2 regions of the Streptomyces sp. NPDC093111 genome follow, and region 1 is predicted to be linked to the other one. Evidence: predicted binding sites of a transcription regulator. Region 1 holds the regulator's gene; the other holds the start of a gene.
What was found. The regulator HrcA, encoded in region 1, represses chaperone genes, less so after heat shock. The targets are predictions, from matches to a motif close to TTNGCACTCNGNNNNNCNGAGTGCNAA.
Positions count from the first base shown of each region.

Region 2: the regulator HrcA is predicted to act here: its motif matches at 1,672-1,698, upstream of groL (chaperonin GroEL).

Region 1 covers NZ_JBFBNW010000002.1:502,552-505,961, forward strand. The annotation lists gene AB0Q96_RS04630 (MBL fold metallo-hydrolase) at 68-790, opposite strand; gene hrcA (heat-inducible transcriptional repressor HrcA) at 947-1,966, shown strand; gene dnaJ (molecular chaperone DnaJ) at 1,967-3,103, shown strand; gene AB0Q96_RS04645 (nitronate monooxygenase) at 3,250-3,410, shown strand, end outside.
Region 2 covers NZ_JBFBNW010000001.1:176,005-179,414, reverse strand. The annotation lists gene groL (chaperonin GroEL) at 1-1,541, opposite strand, end outside; gene AB0Q96_RS00785 (cold-shock protein) at 1,926-2,135, opposite strand; gene AB0Q96_RS00780 (MoaD/ThiS family protein) at 2,561-2,839, opposite strand; gene thrC (threonine synthase) at 2,856-3,410, opposite strand, start outside.

The sequences.
Region 1 (3,410 bases):
CCACCCCGAAGCGCCGCGCCGGCTCCTCTCGCCACGCCACTCCGAAGCGCCGCGCCGGCTCCTCCCGCTACGCCACCCCGAAGCGCCGCGCCAGCTCCTCCCGCTGGCGGCGGACGAACGCGGCGTCCACCACCGCCCCGTGGCCCGGTACGTACACCGCGTCCGGGCCGCCCAGGGACAGCAGCCGGTCCAGCGCCGCCGGCCAGCGGCCGGGGATCGCGTCCGGGCCCGCCTGCGGTTCGCCGGACTCCTCGACCAGGTCGCCGCAGAAGACGACCTCCGGCGCGCCCGGCACGAACAGGGCCAGGTCGTGGCCGCTGTGGCCGGGCCCGATGTTCGCGAGCAGCACCTGCCGGCCGCCCAGGTCCAGGGTCCACTCGCCCGAGACGGTGTGGCGGGGCGCGACCAGGATCTCGGCCGCCTCCGCCGCGGCCCGGGCGTCCACCCCGTGCCGTACCGCGTCCGTGCACAGCTCCTCCCGCTCGCGCGGCAGCAGCGTGTCCAGGCCGGCCGCCCCGAAGACCTCGGCCCCGGAGAAGACCGCCGTGCCCATGACGTGGTCGAAGTGCGGATGGCTCAGTGCGATATGCGTCACCCGGCGGCAGCCCGTCAGCGCCCCCACCTGGGTCCGCAGCTCCGCGCCCTGCGCGAGGGTCGCCCCCGTGTCGTACAACAGCACCGCGTCCCGGCCGATGACCAGGCCCACCGTGGCGTCCCAGCCCGGCAGCCGGCGCCTGCCGACGCCCTCCCCGAGGCGCTCCCAGCCGTACTCTTCCCATTCCACGTCCATGCGGCGACGCTAACCGCTGCGACCCCGCCGACGCCGCCTCCTTGCCAGGAGCGATGTCCGCCGCCGTACACTGGCCGGGGGATTCCTGGCACTCGGGCAGGGCGAGTGCCAAAAAGGGAAGAACCGGAACCCGATCGACAGCTGGAGGTGTGCGCGGTGCTCAGCGAACGCAGACTCGAGGTGCTGCGCGCCATCGTCCAGGACTACGTCGGGACGGAGGAGCCCGTGGGCTCCAAGGCGCTGACCGAGCGCCACAAGCTGGGTGTGTCGCCCGCCACCGTGCGCAACGACATGGCGGTGCTGGAGGAGGAGGGCTTCATCGCCCAGCCCCACACCAGCGCCGGGCGCATCCCCACCGACAAGGGCTACCGCCTGTTCGTGGACCGGCTGGCCGGCGTCAAGCCGCTGTCGACCCCCGAGCGGCGGGCGATCCACAACTTCCTCGACGGAGCCGTCGACCTCGACGACGTCGTCGGCCGCACGGTACGGCTGCTCGCGCAGCTCACCCGGCAGGTCGCCGTCGTGCAGTACCCCTCGCTGACCCGTTCGACGGTCCGGCACGTGGAACTGCTGTCGCTGGCCCCCGCCCGCCTCATGCTGGTGCTCATCACCGACACCGGCCGGGTCGAGCAGCGGGTCATCGACTGCCCGGCGCCCTTCGGCGAGACCTCCCTGGCCGACCTGCGGGCCCGGCTCAACAGCCGGGTCGTCGGCCGCCGGTTCGCGGACGTGCCGCAGCTGGTGCAGGACCTCCCCGAGTCCTTCGAGGAGATCGAGGACCGCGGCACCGTCACGACGGTGCTCGCCACCCTCCTCGAAACGCTCGTGGAGGAGCAGGAGGAGCGGCTCATGATCGGCGGCACCGCCAATCTGACCCGCTTCGGACACGACTTCCCCCTGACGATCAGGCCCGTCCTGGAAGCCCTGGAGGAGCAGGTCGTGCTCCTCAAGCTGCTCGGCGAGGCCAAGGAATCAGGCATGACCGTACGCATCGGGCACGAGATCGCCCACGAGGGGCTGACGTCCACGTCGGTCGTCTCGGTCGGCTACGGTTCCGGCGGCGAGGCAGTCGCCAAACTCGGCGTGGTCGGACCGACCCGCATGGATTACCCCGGAACGATGGGAGCGGTACGCGCAGTGGCACGTTACGTCGGACAGATCCTGGCGGAGTCGTAAGTGGCCACGGACTACTACGCCGTGCTCGGCGTACGCCGCGACGCGTCGGCAGACGAGATCAAGAAGGCCTTCCGCCGACTCGCCCGCGAGCTTCACCCGGACGTCAACCCGGACCCGAAGACGCAGGAGCGGTTCAAGGAGATCAACGCCGCCTACGAGGTGTTGTCCGACCCGCAGAAGAAGCAGGTCTACGACCTCGGCGGCGACCCGCTGTCGGCCTCCGGCGGCGGTGGCGCGGGCGGCTTCGGCGCGGGCGGCTTCGGGAACTTCTCGGACATCATGGACGCCTTCTTCGGTACGGCGTCCCAGCGCGGCCCGCGCTCGCGCACCCGGCGCGGCCAGGACGCGATGATCCGCCTGGAGATCACCCTCGACGAGGCGGCCTTCGGCACCACGAAGGACATCCAGGTCGACACGGCCGTCGTGTGCACCACCTGCTCCGGAGAGGGCGCCGCGCCCGGCACCTCCGCGCAGACCTGCGACATGTGCCGCGGCCGAGGTGAGGTCTCCCAGGTCACCCGGTCCTTCCTCGGCCAGGTCATGACCTCCCGCCCCTGCCCGCAGTGCCAGGGCTTCGGCACCGTGGTCCCGACCCCGTGCCCCGAGTGCGCGGGCGACGGCCGGGTCCGTTCCCGCCGCACGCTCACGGTCAAGATCCCGGCCGGTGTCGACAACGGCACCCGGATCCAGCTGGCGGGCGAGGGCGAGGTCGGCCCCGGCGGCGGCCCCGCCGGCGACCTGTACGTCGAGATCCACGAGACCCCGCACGAGGTCTTCCAGCGGCGCGGCGACGACCTGCACTGCACGGTCACCCTCCCGATGACGGCCGCCTCCCTCGGCACGAAGGTGCAGCTCCAGACCTTGGACGGGCTGGAGGACGTCGACATCCGCCCGGGCACCCAGTCCGGCCAGTCGATCCCGCTGCACGGCCGGGGCGTCACGCACCTGCGCGGCAACGGCCGCGGCGACCTGATCGTCCACGTCGAGGTGCAGACCCCGTCCAAGCTGGACCCGGAGCAGGAGCGCCTGCTCCGCGAGCTGGCCAAGCTGCGCGGCGAGGAGCGGCCCACGGGGCAGTTCCAGCCGGGGCAGCAGGGGCTGTTCTCGCGGTTGAAGGACGCGTTCAACGGGCGCTGAGTCAGGCCCGGCATATGCCCAGGGGTGGTTCCGCACGGCGCGGGGCCACCCCTTCGCGTACCCCACGGTCACGGGCCCGCCCGCCCCCTTCCGCACCCCTCCCGTACCGATTCGGCCGGGCCGTCCAGGCATGGCACGATGCCTGCATGTCCACCGCACTGAACGATCTCTCTCGTCATCCGATCGTGCAGGCCCCCATGGCGGGTGGCGCCTCCTCCCCCGAGCTCGTCGGTGCCGTGTGCGAGGCGGGGGCCCTCGGGTTCCTGGCCGGCGGGTACAAGACCGCGGGCGGGCTCTACCAGGAGAT
Region 2 (3,410 bases), on a different contig from region 1:
GTGGTGAGGAACAGGGCCGCGATGGACGCCGCGTTCTGCAGCGCGGAGCGGGTGACCTTCGCCGGGTCGATGATGCCCTCGGCGATCATGTCGACGTACTCACCGGTCGCGGCGTTCAGGCCGTGGCCGACGGGGAGGTTGCGCACCTTCTCGACGACGACGCCACCCTCGAGACCACCGTTGACGGCGATCTGCTTGAGCGGGGCCTCCAGGGCCAGCTTGACGGCGTTGGCACCGGTGGCCTCGTCGCCGTCCAGCTCCAGCTTCTCGAAGACCGCGGAGGCCTGCAGCAGGGCGACGCCGCCACCGGCGACGATGCCCTCCTCGACGGCCGCCTTCGCGTTGCGAACGGCGTCCTCGATGCGGTGCTTGCGCTCCTTGAGCTCGACCTCGGTCGCGGCACCGGCCTTGATGACGGCCACGCCGCCGGCCAGCTTCGCGAGGCGCTCCTGGAGCTTCTCGCGGTCGTAGTCCGAGTCGCTGTTCTCGATCTCGGCGCGGATCTGGTTCACGCGACCGGCGACCTGCTCGCTGTCACCGGCACCGTCGACGATGGTGGTCTCGTCCTTGGTGATGACGACCTTGCGGGCGCGGCCCAGCAGGTCGAGGCCCGCGTTCTCCAGCTTGAGGCCGACCTCCTCGGAGATGACCGTGCCGCCGGTGAGGATGGCGATGTCGTTCAGCATGGCCTTGCGACGGTCGCCGAAGCCCGGGGCCTTGACGGCGACGGACTTGAAGGTGCCGCGGATCTTGTTGACGACCAGCGTCGACAGGGCCTCGCCCTCGACGTCCTCGGCGATGATCAGCAGCGGCTTGCCCGACTGCATGACCTTCTCCAGGAGCGGGAGCAGGTCCTTCACGGAGGAGATCTTGGAGTTGACGATCAGGATGTACGGGTCATCCAGGGCCGCCTCCATGCGCTCCATGTCGGTCGCGAAGTACGCCGAGATGTAGCCCTTGTCGAAGCGCATGCCCTCGGTGAGCTCGAGCTCGAGCCCGAAGGTCTGCGACTCCTCGACGGTGATGACGCCTTCCTTGCCGACCTTGTCCATCGCCTCGGCGATGAGCTCGCCGATCTGGGTGTCGGCGGCGGAGATGGAGGCCGTGGAAGCGATCTGCTCCTTGGTCTCGACATCCTTCGCCTGCTCGAGGAGGGCGCCGGAGACGGCCTCGACGGCCTTCTCGATGCCGCGCTTGAGGGCCATCGGGTTGGCACCGGCGGCCACGTTGCGCAGGCCCTCGCGGACGAGCGCCTGGGCGAGGACGGTGGCGGTGGTCGTACCGTCGCCGGCGACGTCGTCCGTCTTCTTGGCGACTTCCTTGACCAGCTCGGCGCCGATCTTCTCGTACGGGTCCTCGAGCTCGATCTCCTTGGCGATGGAGACACCATCGTTGGTGATCGTGGGGGCGCCCCACTTCTTCTCGAGGACGACGTTGCGGCCCTTGGGGCCGAGGGTGACCTTGACGGCGTCAGCGAGCTGGTTCATGCCGCGCTCGAGACCGCGCCGGGCCTCCTCGTCGAACGCGATGATCTTGGCCATGTGAAGTGGTCCTCCCGGACATGGGGTGGATAACGCTCCTGGACCGCGCCGACGCCCGCGACGGACGGCCTGCGAGCCCTGTGGTTCCTTGCCCCACCTGGCCGCGGGCCTCGTCTGCCCGATCCTCGATTAAGCACTCTCACCTTCAGAGTGCTAACGCCAATGATTAGCACTCGCCCCATGCGAGTGCAAGCGACTACCGAGGATCGGTCACCCCTGGGAGCACGAGCCGGGCGCACACGCCGGGCGCACATGACGCCCCACGGCGCCCCGACCGGCGCCGCGCACCGCGCCCGACAGGGCGCCGGACATGACGAGGGGCCCGCATCCGGTCTGGATGCGGGCCCCTCGACGGAAGTGCGTCGGTGGCCGATCGCGCCGCGCTCAGGCAGAGGCGGCGAGCTTGACCATGTCCGCCTGCGGGCCCTTCTGACCCTGCGAGATCTCGAACTCGACCCGCTGTCCTTCTTCAAGGGTGCGGTAGCCGTCCATCTGGATCGCGCTGTAGTGGACGAAAACATCCGCACCACCGTCGACCGCGATGAAGCCGTAGCCCTTCTCCGCGTTGAACCACTTGACGGTGCCCTGAGCCATGCCTAACTCCCCTATTACTGGCCCTTGCGCGGGGCCGCACTTCGCGGACCCGGGTCAGACCCTGCGCCGGAACGCGTCGACCGCCGCTGAATGTATCTGCCCAACTGCCCTCTGCAACAGGTCAATCGGACGAGAATTCTGGGCAGCCGTGAAAGGCGAATTGGGGAGATTCCCTTGAATTCCGGGTCAAGTCGGGCCGGGCAAAGCGCGCAGAAGGTGCACAAGACACGGGCGCTTTGGCTGCTTCTTGTCGTGCACGGGCGCATTCTCATATGCGCCTGGCATGGGCAGCGGAGGGGACTTCCCCAACTCTACCCCGCTCAACCATGCAGAATTGCCCCCTCCGCTTCTTCTCGCGGAAGGGGCAATTCAGGTAAGACGGGTACCGCGGGTAAGCGCGGGTAAGACCGGCCGATCCGGACGGTTCAGCAGCCGCCGGCGACGGCCGGGATGATGGAGACGCCGGCGCCGTCCGGCGTCACGGTCTCCAGGCCCTGCTCGAAGCGCACGTCGTCGTCGTTGACGTACACGTTGACGAAGCGGCGCAGCTTGCCCTGGTCGTCCAGGACGCGGGCGGCGATGCCCGCGTGGTTCTTCTCCAGGTCGGCGATGACCTCGGCGAGGGTCCCGCCCTCGGCCTTCACCTCGGACTGGCCGCCCGTGTAGGTGCGGAGGATGGTGGGGATGCGGACGTTGACGGCCATGGGGTTCACGTACCTTTCAGTGGGCCAGGCCCGCGTCGCGGAACGCGTCCAGGCTCGGGCGGATGGTGGCGGTCGCCTGAGAGCTGTCGGCAACGGCGTCCAGGGTCTTGAGTCCGTCGCCGGTGTTGAGGACCACCGTCGTCAGCGTCGGGTCGATGAGACCGGCCTCGACCAGCTTGCGCGTCACGCCGACGGTCACGCCGCCCGCGGTCTCGGCGAAGATGCCCTCGGTACGGGCGAGCAGCTTGATCGCGTCGACGACCTGCTCGTCGTTCACGTCCTCCACGGCGCCGCCGGTGCGGCGGGCGATGTCGAGCACGTACGGGCCGTCCGCCGGGTTGCCGATGGCGAGGGACTTGGCGATGGTGTTCGGCTTCTGGGGCTTCACCACGTCGTGGCCGGCCTTGAAGGCGACCGAGACCGGGGAGCAGCCCTCGGCCTGGGCGCCGAAGATCTTGTACGGCTTGTCCTCGACCAGGCCCAGCTTGATGAGCTCCTGGAGGCCCTTGTCGATCTTGGTGAGCTGCGAGCCGGAGGCGATCGGGATGACCAGCTGGTCGGGGATGACCCA